4 regions of the Bradyrhizobium sp. SEMIA genome follow, and region 1 is predicted to be linked to each of the others. Evidence: predicted binding sites of a transcription regulator. Region 1 holds the regulator's gene; each other region holds the start of a gene.

Region 1 (5,970 bases):
AGGCGGCCTCCGCGCTCGGCCTGCCGCGTTCGCTGGTGATCAAGCGCATCGCCTATCGCGCCGCGCGCTCGGGCCTCATCACCGGCGTGATGCTGGCCACCGCCCGCGTCGCCGGCGAGACCGCGCCGCTGCTCTTCACCGCGCTGTCGAACCAGTTCTTCAGCCTGAGCCTGAACAAGACGATGGCCAACCTGCCGGTGACCATCAACAACTTCGTGCAGAGCCCCTACGCCTACTGGAAGCAGCTCGCCTGGAGCGGCGCCCTGCTGATCACGTTGACCGTGCTTGCCTTGAACATTGGCGCGCGCATCCTGAGCGCCGAGAGGACCGCAAAATGAGCGATATGTCAGTTACCGTCAGTACGCCCGTTCAGCACGGCTCGCAGCCGCTACCCGAAGCCCCGGCCAAGGTGACGGTGCGCAACCTCAACTTCTATTACGGCGAGCATCACGCGCTGAAGAACATCAACCTGACGCTCGGCACCAACCGCGTCACGGCGTTCATCGGCCCGTCGGGCTGCGGCAAGTCGACCCTGCTGCGCATCTTCAACCGGATGTACGACCTCTATCCGGGCCAGCGCGTCACCGGTCAGTTGATGCTCGACCAGACCAACATCCTCGACCCCAAGCTGGACCTCAACCTGCTGCGCGCCCGCGTTGGCATGGTGTTCCAGAAGCCGACGCCGTTCCCGATGACGATCTACGAGAACATCGCGTTCGGCATCCGCCTCTACGAGAAGATCTCGAAGTCCGAGATGGACGACCGCGTCGAGAAGGCGCTGCGCGGTGGCGCCCTCTGGAACGAGGTCAAGGACAAGCTCAACGCGTCCGGCCTGTCGCTCTCGGGCGGCCAGCAGCAGCGCCTCTGCATCGCCCGCACCGTCGCGGTGCGGCCCGAGGTGATCCTGTTCGACGAGCCCTGCTCGGCACTGGACCCGATCTCGACCGCCAAGGTCGAGGAGTTGATCCAGGAGCTGTCCGAGAACTACACGATCGCGATCGTCACCCACAACATGCAGCAGGCGGCCCGCGTCTCTGACAAGACCGCCTTCATGTATCTTGGCGAGCTGATCGAGTTCGACGACACCAGCAAGATCTTCACGTCGCCGAGCGATCGGCGGACGCAGGATTACATCACCGGCCGGTTCGGCTGAGGAGACGGGATATGGGTTCTGAACATACCGCAAAGGCCTTCGACACCGACCTCCAGGAGCTCACGCGCCTGGTCGCCGAGATGGGCGGCCTCGCCGAGCGCATGATAGTCGATTCCGTCGACGCGCTGATCCGCCGCGACGTCGCGCTCGGCCAGCGCGTGGTCGCGACCGACGCCGAGATCGACGCGCTCCAGAAGAAGATCGAGGAGCGCGCCGTTCTCACCATCGCCCGTCGCCAGCCGATGGCGGTGGACCTGCGCGAAATCGTCGGCGCGATGCGCGTCGCGACCGATCTCGAGCGCATCGGCGACCTCGCCAAGAACATGGGCAAGCGCGTCGCGGCGCTGGAGACGGACTTCCATCCGCTCAAGCTGTTCCGCGGCCTCGAGCACATGACCGACCTCGTGCAGCAGCAGGTTAAGTCGGTGCTGGACGCCTACGCCGCGCACGACCTGCCGGCGGCGATGGCGGTGTGGAAGGGCGACGAGGAAGTCGACGCCATCTGCACCTCGCTGTTCCGCGAGCTCCTCACCTACATGATGGAGGATCCGCGCAACATCTCGTTCTGCATCCACCTGATGTTCTGCGCCAAGAACATCGAGCGCATCGGTGACCATGCCACCAACATCGCCGAGACCGTGTTCTACATGATCGAGGGCCAGGCGATCACCGACAAGCGGCCGAAGGGTGACATGACGACCTTTGCCACAACGGTCCCGAATAGCTGAAGAGTCAAGGAGCGACGACACCATGGGCGCACGCATTATGGTGGTTGAAGACGAGGAAGCTCTCACCGAGCTGCTTCGCTACAACCTCGAAGGCGACGGCTATGACGTCGAGACGGTGATGCGCGGCGACGACGCCGACACCCGTCTCAAAGAACACATCCCCGACCTGATCGTGCTCGACTGGATGCTGCCGGGCCTCTCCGGCATCGAGCTGTGCCGGCGGCTGCGCACCCGCCCGGAGACCAAGCAGCTGCCGATCATCATGCTCACCGCGCGCGGCGAGGAGAGCGAGCGGGTGCGGGGGCTTGCGACCGGCGCCGACGATTACATCGTCAAGCCGTTCTCGGTGCCGGAGCTGCTGGCGCGCGTGAAGGGCCTGCTCAGGCGCGCAAGCCCGGAGCGGCTCGCCACCGTGCTCGCCTATGGCGACATCGAGCTCGACCGCGACAAGCGCCGCGTCGCGCGCTCGGGCCGGCCGATCGATCTCGGCCCGACCGAATATCGCCTGCTGGAGTTCTTCCTCGAGCATCCGGGCCGCGTGTTCTCGCGCGAGCAGCTGCTCGACAGCGTCTGGGGCCGTGACATCTACATCGACGAACGCACCGTCGACGTGCATATCGGCCGCCTGCGCAAGCTGCTCAATCTCGGTCGTGAGCAGGACCCGATCCGCACTGTCCGCGGCGCCGGCTACGCGCTCGACGACCGCTTTGCGAAGGCGGAGCAGACGTAAGAACGATTGCAAGCGAGCAAAATAAAAGCGCGCCAAGTGGCGCGCTTTTTTATGTCACGGGTCGTCCCGGTCGCGTGCCGGGACGATGTCGTTTGAAGCAGCGTTCAGCGCGTGCCGGGCTTTGCCGGCGCACGGCGACGATCCGCCGCCGGCTGGTAGGCGACGCGCGAGTGCTGCGCGCAATAGGGCAGGCCGGAAAGCGCCTTGCCGCCGCAGAAGAAGAAATCCGGGCTCGAGGGATCGCCGACCGGCCAGTGGCAGGTCGCCTCGTTCAGCTCCAGCAGCGACAGCCGCTGGCTCATCGGCACCACGTTATCGTAGGTGACCGGCTCGGCCTCCACCTCGACCTCGAAGGCCTGCGCCAGTGCGGTGTTGCCGCGCGAGATCGGACGGCTCACGCGCATCATGTGCTGCGCGGGGCGGGCCTTGCGCGGCCGGGGCGCTGCCGATGAGGGGCTCTTGGCGCGGCCGGACAGGCCGAGCCTGTGCACTTTGCCGATCACGGCATTGCGGGTCACATTGCCGAGCTCGGCCGCGATCTGGCTGGCCGAAAGTCCGGCCTCCCAGAGCTTCTTCAGCTGCTCGACGCGATCATCGGACCAGGTCAAAACCGTCATTGCACCCTTTCCCTCGCTGCCGGCCAGCCATCCTGGGGCCTCACAGCGAATGCCTAAGCCTTGAAAAACCCGTGCCGCCAGAATCCCTTAAGGCTCGCCGGGCACGCAGGATGCGCCCGAACGTTTACGCCGGTACATGAGGACTCTTGGGATCAGAACTGCTGCACGAGATGTCGTATCTGACAGTCCAAACGCTACAATATGGCGTGACTCGCGCGCAAGAGTCCGCCGACTCGCTTCCACATGTTCCGTGGTGAAAATCCCGCAAAATCGGCACCGCAAGACTACGGATTCAGCGTTTCCCGGGGCTTTCGGGCGGCATTGACACCCGTCTCACCAGGCATAAGATAGTCGCACGTGCCGCCCTTAAAAGGCGGCACGTTTCGTTTTCCGGGCCGGTCAATGGTGCGTTGCGCAATGCACTCAAGCCGTCCGCAACATCCAAGTGATCGTCATGACCAACAGCGCCGCGCCGCATTTGCTCCCCGTTTTCGCCAGGGCCGACCTCGGTTTCGAGCGCGGCGAAGGCTGCTGGCTGATCGCGACCAATGGCGAGCGCTATCTCGACTTCACTTCGGGCGTCGCGGTGAACGCGCTCGGCCATGCCCATCCCGCGCTGGTCAAGGCGTTGCAGGAGCAGGCGACGAAGCTGTGGCACATGTCGAACCTGTTCCAGAGCCCCGACGGCGAGAAGCTCGCCGCGCGCCTGTGCAGCGAGAGCTTTGCGGACTTCGTGTTCTTCTGCAATTCGGGCGCCGAAGCGCTGGAGGGCGTGATCAAGCTGGTCCGCCATCATCACTTCTCCAAGGGGCATCCGGAGCGCTACCGCATCATCACCTTCGAAGGCGCCTTCCACGGCCGCACGCTGGCAACACTGGCTGCAACGGGATCTGCAAAATATCTCGAAGGTTTCGGTCCGCCGATGGACGGCTTCGACCAGGTGCCGCATGGCGACATCGAGGCCGTGAAGAAGGCGATCGGCCCGCAGACCGCCGGCATCCTGATCGAGCCGATCCAGGGTGAGGGCGGCGTGCGTTCGTCGCCGCCCGCCTTCCTCAAGGCGTTGCGCCAGCTCTGCAACGAGAAGGGCCTGCTGCTCGCGTTTGACGAGGTGCAGACCGGCATGGGCCGCACCGGCGATCTGTTCGCGCATCGGCGCACCGGCGTGACGCCTGACGTGATGTCGCTGGCGAAAGCGCTCGGCGGCGGCTTCCCGATCGGCGCGGTGCTGGCGACCGCAGAGGCGGCCTCCGGCATGGGGCCCGGCTCGCACGGTTCGACCTTCGGCGGCAATCCGCTCGCGATCTCGGCTGCGAACGCCGTTCTCGACGTCATGCTCAAGCCCGGCTTCTTCGATCACGTGCAGAAGATGTCGCTGCTGCTCAAGCAGAAGCTCGCCTCCGTGATCGACCGTCATCCCGACGTCGTCAGCGAAGTGCGCGGCGAGGGGCTCCTGATCGGCATCAAGGCCGTGGTGCCCTCCGGCGATCTGGTCGCGGCGCTGCGCAACGAAAAATTGCTCACGGTCGGCGCCGGCGACAATGTCGTGCGTTTCCTGCCGCCTCTCATCGTCACCGAAACCGAGATCGAGGATAGCGTCGCGCGGCTCGAGCGCGCCTGCACGGCCCTTGCCGGCAACAAGCGGGCGGCAAGCTGATGAGCAGTTCACCCAAGCATTTCCTCGACATCAACGAGCTGCCGCTGACGGAGCTCAAGCGCATGCTCGCCGCATCCTCCGCGATGAAGGCGAAGCAGAAGGCGCACCAGCCGGTGAAGCCGCTCGAAGGCAAGACGCTGGCGATGATCTTCGAGCGTCCCTCGACCCGCACCCGCGTGTCGTTCGACGTCGCCATGCGCCAGCTCGGCGGCGAGCCGATCATGCTCACAGGCGCCGAGATGCAGCTCGGCCGCGGCGAGACCATCGCCGACACCGCGCGCGTGCTGTCGCGCTATGTCGATGCCATCATGATCCGCATCCTCAACCACGAGGCGCTGCTGGAGCTTGCGCAACATGCGACCGTGCCCGTGATCAACGGCCTGACCCGGCGCTCGCATCCCTGCCAGGTGATGGCCGATCTCATGACCTATGAGGAGCATCGCGGCCCGATCGAGGGCCGGACGGTGGCCTGGACCGGTGACGACAACAACGTTCTCGCTTCTTGGGCGCACGCCGCCGAGCGCTTCAAGTTCAAGCTCAATGTCGCAACGCCGCCGGAGCTCGCGCCGAAGAAGGTGATGCGCGACTGGATCAAGGCGACGAACGCGCCGATCGTGCTCGGCACCGATCCGGAGGCGGCCGTAAAGGGCGCCGATTGCGTTGTCACCGACACCTGGGTGTCGATGGGCGACAAGGAAGGCGAGCACCGTCACAACGTACTCAAGCCTTACCAGGTCAATGCCAAGCTGATGTCGCTGGCCAAGCCCGACGCGCTGTTCATGCACTGCCTGCCGGCTCATCGCGGCGAGGAGGTCACGGATGAGGTGATCGACGGCCCGCAATCGGTCGTGTTCGACGAGGCGGAAAACCGCCTGCATGCGCAGAAGGGCATTCTGGCCTGGTGCTTCGACGCGGTGAAGTAGGCGCGTTGGAATTCGCCGCGGCCGCCTCATACACTATCGTCGTCCCTGCGAACGCAGGGACCCATACCGCGGTCACTCTCTTGTGGCAGGCTGGCAGAGGCTGACCAGTCTTCGCCGAACTGCAGCCTGTGGTTATGGGTCCCGGGCTCGCGCTTCCGCCTT
Region 2 (5,970 bases), 3.9 Mb from region 1:
CATGTGCAGGTCGGCGACGATCTTGTAGGTCGGATAGATGCGTACCTCGACCGGCAGCATCAACGTGATGAAGATGATCCAGAATATCGCCATCCGGAACGGAAAGCGGAAATACACGATCGCATAGGCCGAGATGATCGAGATCGCGATCTTGCCGATTGCGATCGCCAGCGCCATCACCAGCGAATTGAGCATCATGTTGCCGACCGGCTCGCGGGTCGAGCCGCTCGTGCCGACGAAGATGGTCTGGTAGTAGACCTCGAAGAAGTGTCCGCCCGGCAGCAGCGACATCTGGCCGTTGGCGATCAGCGCGTTGTCCTGGGTCGAGGCGACGATGGCGATGTAGACCGGGAACGCGACGATCGCGATCCCGATCCAGAGGATGATGTGCGCGACGTAGCGCCGAAAGCCCTCTTCCTCGACCATCAGTAGGTCACCTTGCGTTCGACGAAGCGGAACTGGATTCCCGTGAGCACGATGACCATGATCATCAGGATCACCGATTGCGCCGCGGAGCTGCCGAGATTGCCGCCGAGCAGGCCGTCGGAATAGACCTTGTAGACCAGCGTGACGGTCGACGTGCCGGGACCGCCGCGGGTCATGGTGTCGATGATGCCGAACGTGTCGAAGAAGGCGTAGACGATGTTGATCACCAGCAGGAAGAAGATCGTCGGCGACAGCAACGGGAAGATCACGGTCCAGAACCGCCGCATCGGACGCGCGCCGTCGATCGCGGCGGCCTCGATCACGCTTTTGGGGATGCTCTGGAGGCCGGCGAGGAAGAACAGGAAATTATAGGAGATCTGCTTCCAGGCGGCGGCGAGGATGACCAGCGCCGCGGCCTGGTTGCCGTCGAGCAGCGGATTCCAGTCGATGCCGAGGCCGCGCAGGTAGCGCGAGAGCACGCCGAGCGAGGGATGCAGCATGAAGATCCAGAGCACGCCGACGACCGGCGGCGCCACCGCATAGGGCCAGATCAGCAGCGTGCGGTAGAGCATCGAGCCGCGCAGCGGCTTGTCTGCCATCACGGCGAGCAGCAGCGCGAAGGACAGCGACGAGATTGCGATGGCGAACGAGAAGAAGAAGGTCCGGACGATCGCCGCGAAATAAGCGGGGTCCTTGAACAGCTCGATGTAGTTGTCGAACCAGACGAAGCTCGACGACAGGCCGAAGGCGTCCTGGAGCAGGAATGACTGGATCACCGCCTGCAGGGCCGGCCAGTAGAAGAAAATCAGGACGATCGCGAGTTGCGGGGCAACCAGCGCGTAGGGCAATAGCTTTGACTGGAAAATGGCTTGCTTTTGCATGATGCCCCGGGGAGCGGCAGGCCGGGCGACCGGCCTGCCGCTGATCGCCTTACTTTACGGCGGTCTTTTCGAATTGCCGCAGCATCGTGTTGCCGCGTTCGACGGCGGCATCGAGCGCCTGCTTGGCGGTCTTCTTGCCGGCCAGCGCCTGCTCGATCTCTTCCGACCAGACGTCACGCAGCTGAACCATGTTGCCGAGGCGCAGGCCGCGCGAATTCTCGGTCGGCTCCTTGTTGGTCAGCTCGAGCAGCGGGGTCTCGAGATAGGGCTGATCCTTGTAGAAGCCCTCCGCCTTGGCCTTCTCATAGGCCGCCTTGGTGATCGGCAGATAGCCCGAGGCCTTGTGGATGTAGACCTGACGATCGGTGTCCGAGAGGAAGGTCAGGAACTTCGCGACGCCCTTGTATTCGTCGGCCGACTTGCCGCCCATGACCCAGAGCGAGGCGCCGCCGATGATCGAGTTCTGCGGTGCGCCCTTGACGTCGGGATAATAGGGCATCGGCACCGCGGTGAAGGCGAACTTGGCCTGCGCCTTGACGTTGCCGAAGAACGCCGACGAGGTCAGGTAGATCGGGCATTCGCCCGAGGTGAAGCGGCCTTCGCCGGTGTTGGTGCGGCCGGCATAGTCGTAGACCTTGGTCTTCTGCAGTTCGACCAGGTTTTCGAGATGCTTGACCTGGAGCGGGCCGTTGAATTCGAGCACGGTGTCGAAGCCGTCGAGGCCGTTGGCCTTGCTGGAGAGCGGCGTGTTGTGCCAGGCCGAGAGCTGCTCGAGATTGACCCAGGTGACCCAGGAGCCCGAGAAGCCGCAGGTGTCGTGACCGGCGGCCTTCAGCTTTTTGCCGGCCTCGAACACTTCGGGCCAGGTCTTGGGGATCTCGACATTGGCCTTCTTCAGCTCGTCGAGGTTGACCCACATCACGGTCGACGACGAGTTGAAGGGGAACGACAGCATCTCACCCTTCGAGGTCGAGTAGTAGCCGGTGATCGCGGGCAGGTAGGCCTTGGGATCGAACTTCTCGCCGGTCTCGGCCATCAGCTTGTAGACCGGCTTCACGGCGCCGGTCGCGGCCATCATGGTGGCGGTGCCGACCTCGAACACCTGCATGATGTGCGGGGCGTTGCCGGCGCGGAACGCGGCGATGCCGGCGTTCATCGTGTCGGCGTAGTTGCCCTTGTAGGTCGGGATCACCTTGTAGTCGCTCTGCGCGGCGTTGAAGTCGTTGGCGAGCTTGACGATGACGTCGTTGTTGGCGCCGGTCATCGCGTGCCACCACTGGATTTCCGTCACGGCCAGGGCCGGCGAAGCCGTCATGCCAACCGTGACTGCAATAGCGGCAGCCGCGCCAAAGTGTCGAAGAGCCATCAAGAAAACCTCCCTTGCCCGTCAATGAAGAGGCGCTTGCGCTAGCAGCGCCATATGACGTTCACATGACTGTGTAAGCGGGAGAAACGAAAGCAGCAAGCGCGGCCAAAAGGGAAGTCGTCAAATAGGCGAACGCGCCACGGACGGCCGGTGCGCATGCACGCCTCGCGCCGCAGTGCGGCATTGGATGATGAGGGAAGGAGAGCACCGTCAGCGCGGAATGGAGTTGGGTAGAACGGATGCGGCTCCGGGCTCCCTTAGCCTCTCCCGCTTGCGGGAGATCGCGAAGCGATCCGGGTGAGGGCTCCATCCTCTGGGGGAGTCTCACTGCGGAGACACCCTCTCCCCAACCCTCCCCCGCAAGCGGGGGAGGGAGCGCACCGCCATTGCGACGTGCAAATGCGCTTGATCTCAGCTTGCGCTAGCGTTTCCGCTCGGGGCCGCAGACGGTGCCCTTCTCGACCATCGCGTCGATCTCGGACTTGGAATAGCCGAACTCGCCCAGCACCTCGGCCGCGTGCTGGCTGAATTTCGGCGGCACGCGGCGCAGGCTTGGCTTGCTGCGATCGAGCCGGATCGGCGAGGCGACGCCTTTGTACCAGTCCTTCTCGATGACATCGCCGCGCGCGATCGTATGCGGGTTGGTCAACGCCTGGTCGATCTTCTGCACGGGACCTGCGGGCAGGCCGGCCGCAAGCAGGCGATTGCACAGCGGCTCGGCCTCGTGCTGGCTGAACACCGCGGCCAGCTCGGCGCGCAGCGCCTCGCGGTTGGCGATGCGGTCCTTGTTGCGGGCAAAGCGCGGATCGGTGCCGAGCTCGGGCTTGCCGATCTCCTTGGCGAGCTTGCGGAAGGTGCCGTCATTGCCGACGCCGATGAAGATGTTGTCGGTCTTGGTCGGGAAGATCGCGTAAGGCACGAGGTTCGGGTGCTCGTTGCCGGTGAGCGATGGCGGCTTGCCATGCATGAAATAGTTCGCGGTGTGCGGATGCATGATGGCAAGCCCGGTCTCGTACAGCGTCGTTTCCAGGAACTGGCCCTTGCCGGAGCGCTGCCGCTCGGAGAGCGCCATCAGGATGCCGATCGCGGCATAAAGCCCGGTGGTGATGTCGACCAGCGGCACGCCGATCCGCATCGGTCCGCTCTCGGGCGATCCCGTCGCCGCGATCATGCCGGTCATGGCCTGGATGATGGCGTCATAGCCGGGATTGCCGCCGCGCGGGCCGTCGGCGCCGAAGCCGCAGATCCGGCAATGCACGAGGCGCGGGAATTTTTCGCGCAAGACCTCGTTGCCGATGCCCCATTTCTCCAGCGTGCCCGGCTTGAAATTCTCGATCAGGACGTCGGCCGTCTCCAGCATCTTGAGCAGCACGGTTCGGCCGCCCTCGGAGGCGAGGTCGAGGCCGATTGAACGCTTGTTGCGGTTGATGCCGACGAAATAGGCCGCATCCTCCTCGTGGAAGGGAGGGCCCCATTCGCGCACCTCGTCGCCTGCGGGCGGCTCGACCTTGATCACGTCGGCGCCGTGGTCGGCGAGGATCTGGGTGCAGTAGGGACCGCCGAGCACGCGCGTGAGATCGATGACGCGCAGTCCGCTCATTGCGCCCAATGCTGCTTCAGTCATGCCTTCGCTTCCCCTGTGTCGGTCGTTTGATCACAGGCCTAGCGAGGTTTGTTTGCGCCAGCAATGGCGCCGGGCGTAGGGCCGCATGCACTGCCGCGCGGCAATCCCGCGGGGTGGCAAATCAAGCGGAAGCGGCCGGCCCGAGGGGGATCCCGGGCCAGCCAATCCGCCATTGGATCAGACGACCGTCAGGCGAACGTCGACATTGCCGCGCGTGGCATTGGAGTACGGACACACCTGGTGCGCCTTCGCGACCAGCGCCTCGGCCTCCGCACGGGCAAGGCCCGGGAGCGAGACGGCGAGGTCGATGTCGAGGCCGAAGCCGCCCTCGGAGCGCGGGCCGATGCCGACGGTCGAGGTGACGGAGGCGTCAGCCGGAACCTTCGGGCCGCCCTGCGAGGCCACGAACTTCATCGCGCCGATGAAGCAGGCGGCATAGCCGGCCGCGAACAGCTGCTCGGGATTGTTGCCGGCGCCGCCGCCACCCCCGAGCTCCTTCGGCGTGGTCAGCTTGACGTCGAGCGCGCCGTCGAGGGTCGCAGCATGGCCGTCGCGGCCGCCGGTGGCTTTTGCGCTGGTCTTGTAGAGGACGTTTACGGACATTTTCGTCTCCCTTGGGGGTTCCGGGTTAGGACCCGGTCCATATCGCAGACAATTAGATTGTGCGCAATTGAAATTACGCGGCCTCACATTTAATTGTCCGCAATTGAATATGCCGCCGGCCGGCCCCAGAATGGGAAAAACCTCGTGAGATTCGTTATGCCTCGGAAGATACCGGCGCTGGACCCGCAGCGCCTCGACAATCAGATCTGCTTTGCGGTCTATTCGGCCGCGCATGCCTTCAACCGCGTCTACAAGCCGCTGCTCGACCGGCTCGGACTGACCTATCCGCAATATCTGGTGATGTTGGTGCTGTGGGAGCGCGACGACGTGCCGGTCAAGGACATCGGCGAGAAGCTGTTCCTGGATTCGGGCACGCTGACGCCGCTCCTGAAGCGGCTAGAGGCCGCGCATCTCGTCAGACGCACCCGCTCCAGCGAGGACGAGCGGCAAGTGCTGATCGCCCTGACGCCGCAGGGCCACGCGCTGAAGGACAAGGCGCGCAGCGTGCCGCAGTCGATCCTGGCAGCGTCGGACTGCTCGGTGTCGGAGCTGGTCGCAATGAAGGACGAGATCGTCGCGCTGAGGGACCGGCTGAATGCGGTAATCGGGGAGTAGGGGTTAGCAGAGCCGTTTTTTCGAGAAAGCGCGGCCTGAGTGTGACTTGAGATATTTCTCGAATGCCAAGGCCTTCATCTTGTCGGGAAAAGCGCAGTACCAGATCAGCTTCCATGGCTTGAACTTGGCGGTGTGAGCCGATTTACCGGCATTGTGCTCAGGAAGCCGTCGCTTCAAATTCTCGGTCGCGCCGATGTATTCCTCATCGGGGAATTCGATGCTTTGGATGATGTAGACGTACCACGCCCTTCAGGCTCCGTCGTGGCTGCGCCACGCGTAGCCCGAACAAGCCAGCGCGCTATATTGGCGGCTTCCAACTGGATCGTCGATAGTTTGATCGGGAATGTCACCTGTCCGTCTTCGCCCTTCGGGCTACGCCGGACACCACGCTTCGCCCTTCAGGCTCCGTCGTGGCTGCGCCACGCGTAGCCCGAAGGGCGAAGCGTGGTGGAGCC
Region 3 (5,970 bases), 2.1 Mb from region 1:
GGCTCTGGGGTTGGCGCAAATGGCTGAAGATGCTGGGCGAGACCCTGCTGATCTCCTATGTCGGCACGCTGATCGGCGCGACCTTCGCCTTTGGCCTGAACTTCTTCGCCGCTGAAAACACCTCGCCGTCGTCCTGGCTGCGCTTCGCGGTCCGCCGCCTGCTCGAATTCGCGCGCACTGTGCCCGGCATCGTGTTCGCGCTGGTCTTCGTGATCGCCTTCGGGCTCGGACCAATGGCCGGCGTGCTCGCGATCGCGATCCACTCCACCGGCGCGCTCGGCAAGCTGTTTTCCGAGATCGTCGAGAACGCCGACATGAAGCCGGTCGAAGGCATCCGCTCGACCGGCGCGAGCTGGCTCGCCTGCATGCGGTTTGCGATCCTGCCGCAGGTCACCGCGGGCTACGCCAGCTATGCGCTGCTGCGCTTCGAGATCAATGTCCGCGAGGCCTCGGTGATGGGTTTCGTCGGCGCCGGCGGCATCGGCCAGGAACTCGTCGTCGCAATCCGCAAGTTCTACTACTCCGACGTCAGCGCGATCCTGCTGTTCATCATCATCACCGTCTTCATCATCGACATCTCCACCGGCTGGCTGCGTGGCCGTCTGTTCGGCAGGGAGGCGCGGACGTGACGCCGCAGGAGGTCGATACGCGCGAGATGCGTGCGCGCTACCCCGACGTGTTCGACCGGCCGGCCTCGGCGCGGCTCGCGATGCCGGCGATGATCGTCGCGGCGTTCGCGATCCTGATTTACGGCCTCGTCGATCTCGATTTCTCGCCGTCGCGGTTCTTCGCAGGCCTGAGCCAGCTCGGCTGGATCAGCCTCATGATGATCCCGCCGGATCCGGGCTCCTCGCTGCCGATCTATCTGAAGGCGCTCGGCGAGACGCTCTCGATCGCGCTGCTCGGCACCACGCTGGCGGCAGTGTTCGCGCTGCCGGTCAGCCTGCTCGCCGCGCGCAACGTAATACCCTCGCAGATCCTGCGCTTTCCCGTGCGCCGCTTCCTCGATTCGATCCGCGGTGTCGATACGCTGATCTGGGCGCTGGTGTGGATCAACGTCGTCGGGCTCGGTCCGTTCGCCGGCGTGCTCGCCATCGCCGTGTCGGATTTCGGTGCGTTCGGAAAACTGTTCTCGGAAGCGATCGAGGGCGCCGACCAGAAGCAGGTCGAGGGCATCCGCGCCTCCGGCGGCAGCGCGCTGCACGAGATCCGTTTTGGTCTGTTGCCGCAGGTCCTGCCCGTGATCGCCGGCCAGGTGCTCTATTTCATCGAATCCAACACCCGCTCGGCCACCATCATCGGCATCGTCGGCGCCGGCGGCATCGGCCTCCAGCTCGCCGAGCAGATCCGCGTCCTGGAATGGCAGAAGGTATCGTTCCTGATCCTGATGATCCTGGTCGCCGTCGCCGCGATCGATTTCATCTCGGGCAAGCTTCGGTTTGCGATCATTGGGCGAAGGGCGGTCGCCTGAGCACAGGTGCCGTAGGGTGGGCAAAGCGAAGCGTGCCCACCACTTTTCGCGAATCTCGGAAAGATGGTGGGCACGGCGCGATCGCGCCTTTGCCCACCCTACGGGTCCGGTTTCGTGGAGAGAGACCCCCTACGACTCCACCAAGAACTCCACCCGCTCCGCCGCAAAGCGTGAGTGCTTGGTCACCAGCGGCTTACCGGCGAGATCGTGGTCGGTGGCGTCGACCACCAGGATCGGCCGGCCCAGCGGCAGATCCAGCCGCGCCGCATCGGTGGCATCGACGATGCCGGCGGTGATCCGCGTCGCGCCGCGGCGATAGTCGCGCACGCCAAAATGCTCGAGCAGCTTCGTCATCGAGCGCGTTTCGGCGAACACCTCGCCGGCGCCGGGAAACAACTCCGCTGACAGCCAGGTGGTGGAGACGCAGATCGGCGTGCGGTCGGCGAGCCGGATCGCCTCGATCCGCACCAATGGCGCGCCGGTCTTCAATCCCAGCTCGCGCGCCAGCTCCCGCGTCGCGACGTCATCGGTCGCCTCGATCAGGCGGCCATGCGGCTCGCGGCCGTCAGCGCCGACGATCTCGGAGAAGCGCGTGCGCGAGCGCAAGGGATAAGCGAGCTTCTGCGCCTCGACATAGGTTCCGCTGCCGCGCTCGGCTCGCACCAGGCCACGCTCGGCAAGCGCCGCCAGCGCCCGCCGCACGGTGTGGCGGTTCACGCGATAGGTTTCGGCGATCTCGATCTCGCCCGGCAGTTTGTCGCCGGCCGCAAAGCGGCCGTCGGCAATGCCGCGTTCGATGCCATCGGCAACGAGGCGCCACAGCGCGACGCCCGAGGAGGCGGTGTCCTGCATACTCATGTCGCTGGAAAGCCTACTCCAGAAATCACACGTTTGTCACGAAACAGTCATGGCGCTTCCGTATCAAGTTGTCTATTATCATAGACAACTTGGATTCGGCAAGTTGTGTCGAAAAGCTCGGTGGATCAGGTGACCCAGCACAACAACCAGCAAGCCCAGCGCAAGGCCGCGATGGCCGTGCTGGCGCATGCGGAGGCGGGCGAGATCGCCGCCCGCCTCCGCGCTATCGCACTGCCCGATCATCAGGATCTGCGCACGCCGGAGAATGGTCTCGTGATGCTGCGCGGTCGGATCGGTGGCGACGGCGCGCCGTTCAATCTCGGCGAAGCCACGGTGTCGCGTGCTGCGGTGCGGCTTACGAGCGGCGAGGTCGGCTTCGGCTATACGCTCGGGCGCGATGGCGAGAAGGCGCGGCTGATCGCGCTGTGCGATGCGCTGGTGCAGTCGCGGGATTTCGGCGCCGCCGTCGAGCGCGACGTAATCGCGCCGTTGCGCGAGCAGCTTATGGTCGAGCGCAAGCAGGTGGCGGCGGAGACCGCCGCGACGAAGGTTGATTTCTACACCATGGTGCGCGGTGAGGGGTGAGGTCATGACCACGATTGCGGAATTGCCGCCGGGGTTCGCCGACAAGGTGTTGTCGGCGCAATCGACCTTTCGCTCGGTGATGGACGCGATGGCGCGGCCGGGCTCGGTCCAGCGTATCGTGCCGATGGCGGGCGCGCCCGACATGATGATGCGCGGCACCGCCGCGATCGCGCTCACGCTGTTCGATCACGACACGCCGCTCTGGCTCGATGCGCGGATCTCGGAAAGCTCTGACGTCACGAAATGGCTGAAGTTCCACACCGGCGCGCCGGTGATCCAGGATTCCTCGATCGCGAGCTTCGCGCTGATCAGCGACGGTGTCCTGCTGCCGGCGCTGGAGCGCTTCGCGCTCGGCACCAATGAATATCCGGATCGTTCGACCACGGTGATCATCCAGGTCGAGAGTCTCGATGCCGGCCGCGGCTTCGAGCTGCGCGGCCCCGGCATCGACGGCGTCGCGACGCTCCAGGCCTCGATCAAGCCGGCCGATTTGTTCGAGCGTCTGAAGTTCAACGAGACGCTGTTTCCGCGCGGCATCGACGTGGTGCTGGTCGCCGATGATGCCGTGGTTGCGATCCCGCGCACGACGCGTGTCGCGAACAAGGGAAGCTGAAGCATGTATGTCGCAGTCAAAGGCGGCGAACGCGCCATCGAGAACGCCCATCGCCTGCTCGCCAATGCCAGGCGCGGCGATCAAAGCGTTCCGGAGGTCACCCTCGACCAGATCTCGGAGCAGCTCGGCCTCGCCGTCGACCGTGTCATGAGCGAGGGCTCGCTCTATGACCGCGAGCTCGCGGCGCTCGCGATCAAGCAGGCCCGCGGCGATCTGATCGAGGCGATCTTCCTGGTCCGCGCCTTCCGCGCCACCTTGCCGCGCTTCGGTACGAGCGAGCCGGTCGATACCGGCGCCATGCGCGTGCAGCGGCGGGTGTCCTCGACCTTCAAGGACATCCCCGGCGGCCAGATCTTAGGGCCGACCTTCGACTATACCCACCGCCTGCTCGATCCCACGCTCGCCGAAGGCTTCGTGCCGGAGCGCCCGCGACGGCCGAAGCCTCGAGCGCGGCGACGCCGCGCGTGACCGACATTCTCGGCCGCGACGGGCTGATCGAATCCTCGCCGCAGGCCGAGGAGGGCGCCAGCGTGGGCGATCTCACCCGCGAGCCGCTGAACTTTCCGGCTGATCGCGATCTGCGCCTGCAAAACCTCGCGCGCGGCGATGAGGGCTTCCTGCTGGCGATGGGCTATTCGACGCAGCGCGGCTATGGCCGCAACCATCCCTTCGCCGGCGAGATCCGCTTCGGCGAGGTCGAGGTCGAATTCTTCGCGGAGGACATCGGCTTCGCGGTGCCGCTCGGCTCGATCGAGCTCACGGAGTGCCAGATGGTCAACCAGTTCAAGGGCTCTGCGACGGAAGCGCCGTGCTTCACCCGCGGCTATGGCCTTGCCTTCGGCCAGAGCGAGCGCAAGACCATGTCGATGGCGCTGGTCGACCGCGCGCTGCGCGCCCGCGAGCTCGGAGAAGAGGCCGTGGCCCCCGCGCAAGATGAAGAATTCGTGATGTCGCATTCGGACAACGTCCAGGCGACCGGCTTCGTCGAGCATCTGAAGCTGCCGCATTACGTCGACTTCCAGTCCGAGCTCGGCCTGCTCCGCAAGCTGCGCAAGGAATTCGCTGATGCCAACGCGCCCGATGCCATGAAGGAGGCCGCGGAATGAACGCGCCCGCCTACAACTTCGCCTATCTCGACGAGCAGACCAAGCGGATGATCCGCCGCGCGATCCTCAAGGCGATCGCGATCCCCGGCTATCAGGTGCCGTTCGCCAGCCGCGAGATGCCGATGCCCTATGGCTGGGGCACCGGCGGCGTGCAGGTGACGGCCGCGATCCTCGGTCCCGCCGACGTGCTCAAGGTGATCGACCAGGGCTCCGACGACACCACCAACGCGATCTCGATCCGAAAGTTCTTCGCCAAGACCGCGGGCGTCGCCACGACGACGGCGACCGACGAGGCGACGGTGATCCAGACCCGTCACCGCATCCCGGAGACGACGCTGCACGCGAACCAGGTGCTGGTCTACCAGGTGCCGATCCCGGAGCCCTTACGCTTCCTCGAGCCGCGCGAGACCGAGACGCGGCGCATGCATGCGCTTGCCGAATACGGCCTGATGCATGTGAAGCTCTATGAGGACATCGCCCGCTTCGGTCACATCGCGACCGCCTATGCCTATCCGGTGAAGGTCAACGCACGCTATGTGATGGACCCGTCGCCGACGCCGAAATTCGACAATCCCAAGATGGACAATTGCGCGGCGCTGCAATTATTCGGCGCCGGCCGCGAGAAGCGCATCTACGCGATCCCGCCTTACACGCAGGTGGTGTCGCTCGATTTCGAGGATCACCCGTTCGAGCCTTACCGCTTCAACGCGCCCTGCGCGCTGTGCGGCGCCGAAAATTCCTATCTCGACGAGATCGTCACCGACGACAAGGGCGGGCGCATGTTCGTCTGCTCCGACACCGACTATTGCGAGGGCCGCCAGGGCGCGGGCCATCACGCAGCCTCAGCGCCGCGCCGTACAAGGAGAAGGCGCAGGGGAGTTCACATGGCTGATCTCGATACGCTCGAAAGCGACCAGCCGCTGCTGGTCGCGGAGACCCTCAGCAAGTCCTATGGCCGCATCGCCGCGTGCCGCGACGTCTCCTTCGCGCTCTATCCCGGCGAGGTGCTGGCGATCGTCGGCGAGTCCGGCTCGGGCAAGTCGACACTGTTGCAGATGCTGTCGGGCCAGCTCGCGCCGACCGCGGGCCAGGTGTCGTACCGGATGCGCGACGGTGTCACCCGCGATCTCACGACGCTGGGCGAAGCCGAGCGGCGCTTTTTGTTCCGCACCGATTGGGGTTATGTGCACCAGGATCCGCGCAGGCCTGCGCATGGCGGTCTCGGCCGGCGCCAATGTCGGTGAGCGGCTGATGGCGGTGGGCTGGAATCACTATGGCCGCATCCGCGACACTGCCTCCGACTGGCTCACCCGCGTCGAGATCGACACAGCGCGCAT
Region 4 (5,970 bases), 290 kb from region 1:
CACCTCAGGGTGACGGAGATGGTTTCGGGTCGGTGGCGGACGCGCGCTGGACACAGCAAGCCCTGCGCCTGGCGCCGTTGCATCCCGGCGAAACATCGGTCTAATGCTCCCATGATCCGCCCGCGCCAATTCCAGCGCGCGGGAAACGACAAGAACGAGGGAGCAACGCCGCGATGGAAAAGGGCATTTTTGCGGGCCTGAAGGTTCTGGACTGCGCGAGCTTCATCGCAGCGCCCGCGGCCGCGACCGTGCTGTCGGATTTCGGCGCCGACGTCATCAAGATCGAGCCGCCCGGCGCCGGCGACCCCTATCGCAATCTGCCCAACATTCCGGGCTATCCAAGCAGCGAGCACAATTACGCCTGGCTGCTGGAGGCCCGCAACAAGAAGAGCATCGCACTCGACCTTTCCAAGCCCGAAGCGCAGGCCGTGCTCTACAAGCTGGTGGAGGAGGCCGACGTCTTCATCACCAACATGCCGCCGCCGGTGCGCGCCAAGCTCGGCATCACCTATGACCATCTCGCCCATCTCAACGACCGGCTGATCTACGCCTCCTTCACCGGCTATGGCGAAAAGGGCGAAGAGGCCAACAAGCCCGGCTTCGACAGCAACGCTTATTGGGCGCGCTCCGGCCTGATGGACCTCGTCCGCGCCGACACTGAGACCACTCCGGCGCGCTCGGTCGCCGGCATGGGCGACCACCCCTGCGCCATGGCGCTCTACAGCGCGATCGTCACGGCGCTCTATCAGCGCGAGAAGACCGGCAAGGGCTCGCATGTCGCCTCCAATCTGATGGCAAACGGCATTTGGGCGGCGAGCGTGCTGGCACAGGCAAAGCTGAGCGGCGCCAAATTCGCCGAGCGACGGCCACGCGAGCGAGCGCTCAACGCGGTCGCCAATCACTATCAATGCAAGGACGGCCGCTGGCTGATCCTGTCGCTGCTGAGCGAGGAGAGGCAGTTTCCAACCTTGGCCAAATGCCTGGGACGCGAAGACCTCATCACCGATCCGCGCTTCGCCACCAAGCCCGACCGCCACGCCCGCTCGGTGGAGTTGATCAAGATATTTGATGAGACCTTTGCCACCAAGGATCTCGCCGAATGGCGAAAAATTCTCGACGGCAACGGGCTCGTGTTCGGCATCGTCGGCATTCTCGATGACATCCCCAACGACAAGCAGATGCTCGACAACGAGGTGCTGGTGCCGTTCGAGAACGACACCATGCTCACCATCTCCAGCCCGATCTGGATCGACGGCGCCAAGAAGGTCCAGCCGCGCAAGCCGCCAGCCGTCGGCGAGCACAGTGACGAGATTTTGCGCGGGGCGGGATACGACGAGCAGGCGATCAAAGAGCTGCGAGGTTCGGGGGCGGTGGGTTAGCCCCATCGTCTCCGCAAACTCCGTCATTGCGAGCGCAACGAAGCAATCCAGAGTCTTTCCGCGGATGCATTGCTGGATTGCTTCGCTGCGCTCGCAATGACGATGTGGAGCGATCTCGCTATATACTCACGACAACACCGCTCGTCGTGAGGTCCCATGCCCAACTACCGCCTGCACTACTTCCCGGAATCCGGCAACAGCTACAAGCTGGCGCTGATGCTGACGCTGTGTGGCGAGACGTTCGAGCCGGTGTGGACCGATTTCGGCGGCGGCGTCACGCGCACGGCGGAGTGGCGCAAGGCCATCAACGAGATGGGCGAGATTCCCGTGCTCGAGATCGACGGCGTGAAGATGACGCAGACCGCGCCGCTGCTGCTCATGCTCGCCGAACAATATGGCCGCTTCGGCGCCGAGACCGAGGACGAGAAGTTCGAGCTGCTGCGATGGCTGTTCTGGGACAACCACAAGCTCACCGGCTACATGGCGACCTATCGCTTCATGCGGGCCTTCACCGAGAAGAACGATCCGCAGGTGCTGAAGCATTTCCGCCGGCGGCTCGACGATTTTCTCGGCATTCTCGACGGCCATCTCCAGCACAACGCCTTCGCGATCGGCGCGAAGCCGACGGTCGCCGATATCTCCATGATGGCCTATCTGCACTATCCGAGCGACGAGCACGGCTTTGATTTCGCGGCGAGCCATCCCGCCATCCATGCCTGGCTCGGCCGCATGGCCGCCCTGCCCGGCTGGAAATCGGCGTATGAGCTGCTGCCGGGACGGCGGATGACGAATTACGCGAAGTGAGCTGGGCTCTTTCTTTCCCCTCTCCCCGTTCTTACGGGGAGAGGATCAGGGTGAGGGGCCTCTCTCCACACGTGAGATCGCCGAGGGACCCGTACCCCCTCACCCCGGATCGCAAGAGCGATCCGACCTCTCCCCGCAAGCGGGGAGAGGTGAAGGGTTACGGCGCGCAGGTGAAGCTCGCCGCTTCGGTCACCGGGCCGGACTTGTACTGCGGCCAGGCCGGCCAGCGACACAGCGGCAGTGCGCGCAGCACGGCAAATGACGGTGCCTTGAGCTTCTGCTCGCTGACCTCCAGATCGCCCGGCGCCTTGCCCTTTTCCACCCAATCGACCAGCACGCTCAGCATGTCGATATTGGCGGGCGCGCCGGAGCCGACATGGTCGACGCCGGGCGCGGTGTAGAGCCGCGCGAACTCCGCGGTCTCGGCCTTGCCGAGCTTGCGCTCGACGCTCTCGAAATAGCGGATGCCGGCATAGGGACTCTGCGCGTAGTCGGCCATGTGCTCGAGCATGATCAGCCGGCCGCCCCGCGCGCGAAAGCGGCTCAGATCAGGATCGGTCGAGTCCATCAGGCTGGAGACCTCGAGCAGCCGCGCCTTGTGGTCCTCCACCTTGTAGGTCGCGACGTCGAGCTTGGGATCGCGCGCGAACACATATTGAATGCCGCCGGCGCCGTAGATCCAGGCGATGCCGTTGTTGGGTGCAGGCGGCTGTGCCGGCGGCGCGGTGCCGAGCCACCACGCGGTCCAGCCGCCGGTCGGCCCGATGGCAGGCGTGTCCTCGCCTGAGATACCCCAACCCGGATAATCGTCGAGCTCGTTGGCCAGCGCGAACGGGAATTTGTAGGTCCCATGCAGCGTGTGCACCGCCTTGACCTGCGGCTCGGTGAGGCATTGATCGCCCGTCTTGCCGGCCTCACAGCGCAGCGTCTCGACCTTGAAGGCGGCCTTGCAGGCGACGGGATCCCGCACCAGCGCATTGCCAGCGCCATCGGCCTTGTCGCAAGCCGTCCGCACCGCATCGGCGACGAGCTTGACCTGCGCCGGGTTGATCCAGCCCTCGCCCATGGTCGCAAGGCCCGAACGCGTGCCGGCATGCTGCAAGCCGACCCAGTTGATGACGGGCACGCGCGAAAAGATGCCGTCGAAATCGTCGGGATAGCGCTGCGCCATGGTGAGGCCCTCGCGGCCCCCTTCGGACGAGCCCATGAAGTACATCTTCTCCGGCTTCTTGCCATAAGCGCGCTGCATCAGCGCGATGGCGGCGTCACGCACCTTCTTGTAGGCGCGGTGCGCGAAGTTCTCGAAGGCTTCGTCGTTCAGCGCGAACAGCTGCGGCGGCTCGCCCGGCTTGGATTCGTGGCCTGAATCGGTGCCGTAGGTGACGAAGCCGCGCGCCAGCGGCGACGGCTTGTCGAAAGGATAGGCCGGCGGCAGGCTGAGGCCCGTGATCAGCACGCCGTTGAAGCCGCCGCCGCCATATTGCAGCGAGCGGCCGTTCCATTCGACCGGGAGATTGACCTGGAATTTGATCGGCGGCGCCTTGGGATCGACCGGATCGATACGGCCGAGCACCTTGCAGAAGGCGGGATTGGCCGGCGTGATGCGCCCCGACGGCGTCGGTCCGCGCTCGGCCAGGGCGAGCTGCGATGGCGCCAGCGATGTCGCGGAATCGATCTTCACGACATCCGTCCCGCCGGTGAGCCCCTTGCAGACCGTGTCCGCATCCTCCGCCAGCGTCGCCGCCGAGCCGGCGCTTGCACCCATTACGGCCGCAGCACCGGCGAGCCACGCACACAGCTTCGCAATCTTGCGCGCCATCGTTTCCATCCCCACTGTCTTGATATCGTTCAGCCGATAGGCCGACCAATTCAATGCAACTGACCGCCCCCCGTCAATTGCCACAGCCTGAACCAATCGCGCCAAGGAAGATCGCGGCCTGCCTACCGGAGCGCGCGCCGCCGTCCTAACGAATTGAAGCCAATGTGAAATTTTGTCCCACCACCGAACTCGGACGGCCTGTGCACCGACCAAGTCCACAGGGCTGTCATCAATCTGTCAGACGAGCCGGGCTTTCCTGCCCAAGCGGCAGGTCGAGATCCTGGCTGCGGCACGAACCAAGGAGCAAATGGTGAGCGAAACCATCAATGTCCCGGCACTTCCGACCGACGCATCCGCGGTCGCGCGGATCAAGTCCGAGATCGACATTTCGGATCGCTCGCGCCTCGTCACGTTTGGCGAGCGGGCCCAGCGCTCGGTGGTCGAGTTCGCCGACCGCATCCTCGCCCAGACCCAGAACCGCGAGCTCGGCGCCACCGGCAAGCTGCTGACTGATATCCTCGGCAAGGCGCGCGGGCTCGATCCGGCCGATCTCAAGGACAAGGGCTTTCTCACCCGCCTGTTCTCGTCGGCGGAGGCGCGGTTGCGCCGCTTCACCGAGCAGTTCAACGACGTCGCCTCGCAGGTCGACCGCGTCTGCGTCGAGCTCGACCGCAACAAGGAGGTCCTGCGCCGCGACATCGCCCTGCTCGACGATCTCTACGAGCAGACAAGGGGTGCGCTCGGTCAGCTCGACATGCACATCGCCGCCGGCAAGGCGTTCACCGAGGAATTCCGCGGCGGCAAGCTCATCGAGATGGAGCGAAACGCGAAGGCGCAAGGCGCCGGCAGCGATGCCATGCTCGCCGCGCAGACCTATCAGGATGCGCTCCAGGCGCTCGACCGGCTCGAGAAGCGCGTGTTCTATTTGCAGCAGGCGCGCCAGATCGGCATCCAGCAGCTGCCACAGATCCGCATCGTCCAGTCCGGCGACGAGACGCTGATCGAGAATTTGCAGGCAACCACCGAGCTGACCATCCCGGTGTGGAAGCAGAAGATGATCCTGCTGCTCGGCCTCAACCGGCAGAAGTCGGCGCTGGAGCTGCAGAAGACGGTCACGGATGCGACCAACGAGATGATGCGCCAAGCTTCCGAGATGATGAAGACCCAGGCGATCGAGATCGAGAAGCAGTCGCAGCGCGGCATCGTCGACATCCAGACCCTGGAGAAGACCAACCGCGACCTGATCGACACCATCTCCGGCGTGCTCACCGTGCAGGAGCAGGGCCGCACCAAGCGCGCCGAGATCGAGCAGCGGATGTCGCAGCTGACGGATGAGTTGAAGACCGCGATCGCGAAGGCTGCGCCTTGATGCGTGCGTTGTAGCGGTTTCTCCATGAAGCTTCTGCATAAGGGCTGCTGCATGAAGGCTCGCGCATGAGGATTTTCGGTTTCCTGCGGCGTTCGTTGGCGTTGCTCGCCGTGCCTTTGATGGCCGCACTGCTGTCGGGCTGCGGCGGGCCGGGGCCGCAATTCACCATCCTCTCGGGCTCGGAGAACGACATCCTCGAGCCGCTGGTGCAGGAGTTCTGCAAGTCGCGCAACGCGACCTGCACCATGCGCTATCAGGGTTCGCTCGACATCGCCCTCGCGCTGAAAGCCGGCGATCCCGGCACCGATGCCGTGTGGCCGGCCGCCTCGATCTGGATCGACATGTTCGACACCACGCGGCGCGTGAAGATGGTCAAGTCGATCGTGCAGATGCCGGTCATTCTCGGCGTGCGCCGCTCCAAGGCGCAGGAGCTGGGCTGGATCGGCGCCAAGGTGACCGCCAAGGACATCCTCGCCGCCGTCGAGGCCGGCAAGCTGAAATTCCTGATGACGTCGGCGACGCAATCGAATTCGGGAGCCGCCGCCTATCTTGCAATGCTCGCGGCGGGGATCGGCAAGCCCGATCTGATCGAGGCCGGC

The links. The regulator PhoB, encoded in region 1, activates phosphate uptake and scavenging genes when phosphate is short. The targets are predictions, from matches to a motif close to TGTCATNNANCTGTCAT.
Positions count from the first base shown of each region.
Region 2: ugpB (sn-glycerol-3-phosphate ABC transporter substrate-binding protein UgpB) is a predicted target of PhoB. The motif match lies at 2,728-2,744, and genes of this name have one in related genera.
Region 3: phnF (phosphonate metabolism transcriptional regulator PhnF) is a predicted target of PhoB. The motif match lies at 2,364-2,380, and genes of this name have one in related genera.
Region 4: FOM02_RS41365 (toxic anion resistance protein) is a predicted target of PhoB. The motif match lies at 4,227-4,243, and genes of this name have one in related genera.

Region 1 covers NZ_CP046601.1:8,926,919-8,932,888, reverse strand. Annotated here, with positions in the region: gene pstA (phosphate ABC transporter permease PstA) at 1-338, shown strand, start outside; gene pstB (phosphate ABC transporter ATP-binding protein PstB) at 335-1,153, shown strand; gene phoU (phosphate signaling complex protein PhoU) at 1,165-1,881, shown strand; gene phoB (phosphate regulon transcriptional regulator PhoB) at 1,904-2,611, shown strand; gene FOM02_RS42735 (GcrA family cell cycle regulator) at 2,716-3,228, opposite strand; gene FOM02_RS42730 (aspartate aminotransferase family protein) at 3,683-4,885, shown strand; gene argF (ornithine carbamoyltransferase) at 4,885-5,808, shown strand.
Region 2 covers NZ_CP046601.1:5,011,384-5,017,353, forward strand. Annotated here, with positions in the region: gene ugpE (sn-glycerol-3-phosphate ABC transporter permease UgpE) at 1-426, opposite strand, end outside; gene ugpA (sn-glycerol-3-phosphate ABC transporter permease UgpA) at 426-1,307, opposite strand; gene ugpB (sn-glycerol-3-phosphate ABC transporter substrate-binding protein UgpB) at 1,357-2,673, opposite strand; gene FOM02_RS24485 (CaiB/BaiF CoA transferase family protein) at 3,095-4,297, opposite strand; gene FOM02_RS24490 (organic hydroperoxide resistance protein) at 4,475-4,900, opposite strand; gene FOM02_RS24495 (MarR family winged helix-turn-helix transcriptional regulator) at 5,057-5,515, shown strand; gene FOM02_RS24500 (GIY-YIG nuclease family protein) at 5,519-5,746, opposite strand; tRNA gene FOM02_RS24505 (tRNA-Ala) at 5,961-5,970, opposite strand, start outside.
Region 3 covers NZ_CP046601.1:6,824,714-6,830,683, forward strand. Annotated here, with positions in the region: gene phnE (phosphonate ABC transporter, permease protein PhnE) at 1-629, shown strand, start outside; gene phnE (phosphonate ABC transporter, permease protein PhnE) at 656-1,471, shown strand; gene phnF (phosphonate metabolism transcriptional regulator PhnF) at 1,601-2,329, opposite strand; gene phnG (phosphonate C-P lyase system protein PhnG) at 2,450-2,914, shown strand; gene phnH (phosphonate C-P lyase system protein PhnH) at 2,919-3,527, shown strand; partial or broken gene FOM02_RS32925 (carbon-phosphorus lyase complex subunit PhnI) at 3,531-4,633, shown strand; partial or broken gene FOM02_RS32930 (alpha-D-ribose 1-methylphosphonate 5-phosphate C-P-lyase PhnJ) at 4,630-5,525, shown strand; partial or broken gene phnK (phosphonate C-P lyase system protein PhnK) at 5,518-5,970, shown strand, end outside.
Region 4 covers NZ_CP046601.1:8,636,748-8,642,717, forward strand. Annotated here, with positions in the region: gene FOM02_RS41350 (CaiB/BaiF CoA transferase family protein) at 174-1,379, shown strand; gene FOM02_RS41355 (glutathione S-transferase family protein) at 1,536-2,183, shown strand; gene FOM02_RS41360 (tannase/feruloyl esterase family alpha/beta hydrolase) at 2,341-4,002, opposite strand; gene FOM02_RS41365 (toxic anion resistance protein) at 4,313-5,371, shown strand; gene FOM02_RS41370 (vWA domain-containing protein) at 5,437-5,970, shown strand, end outside.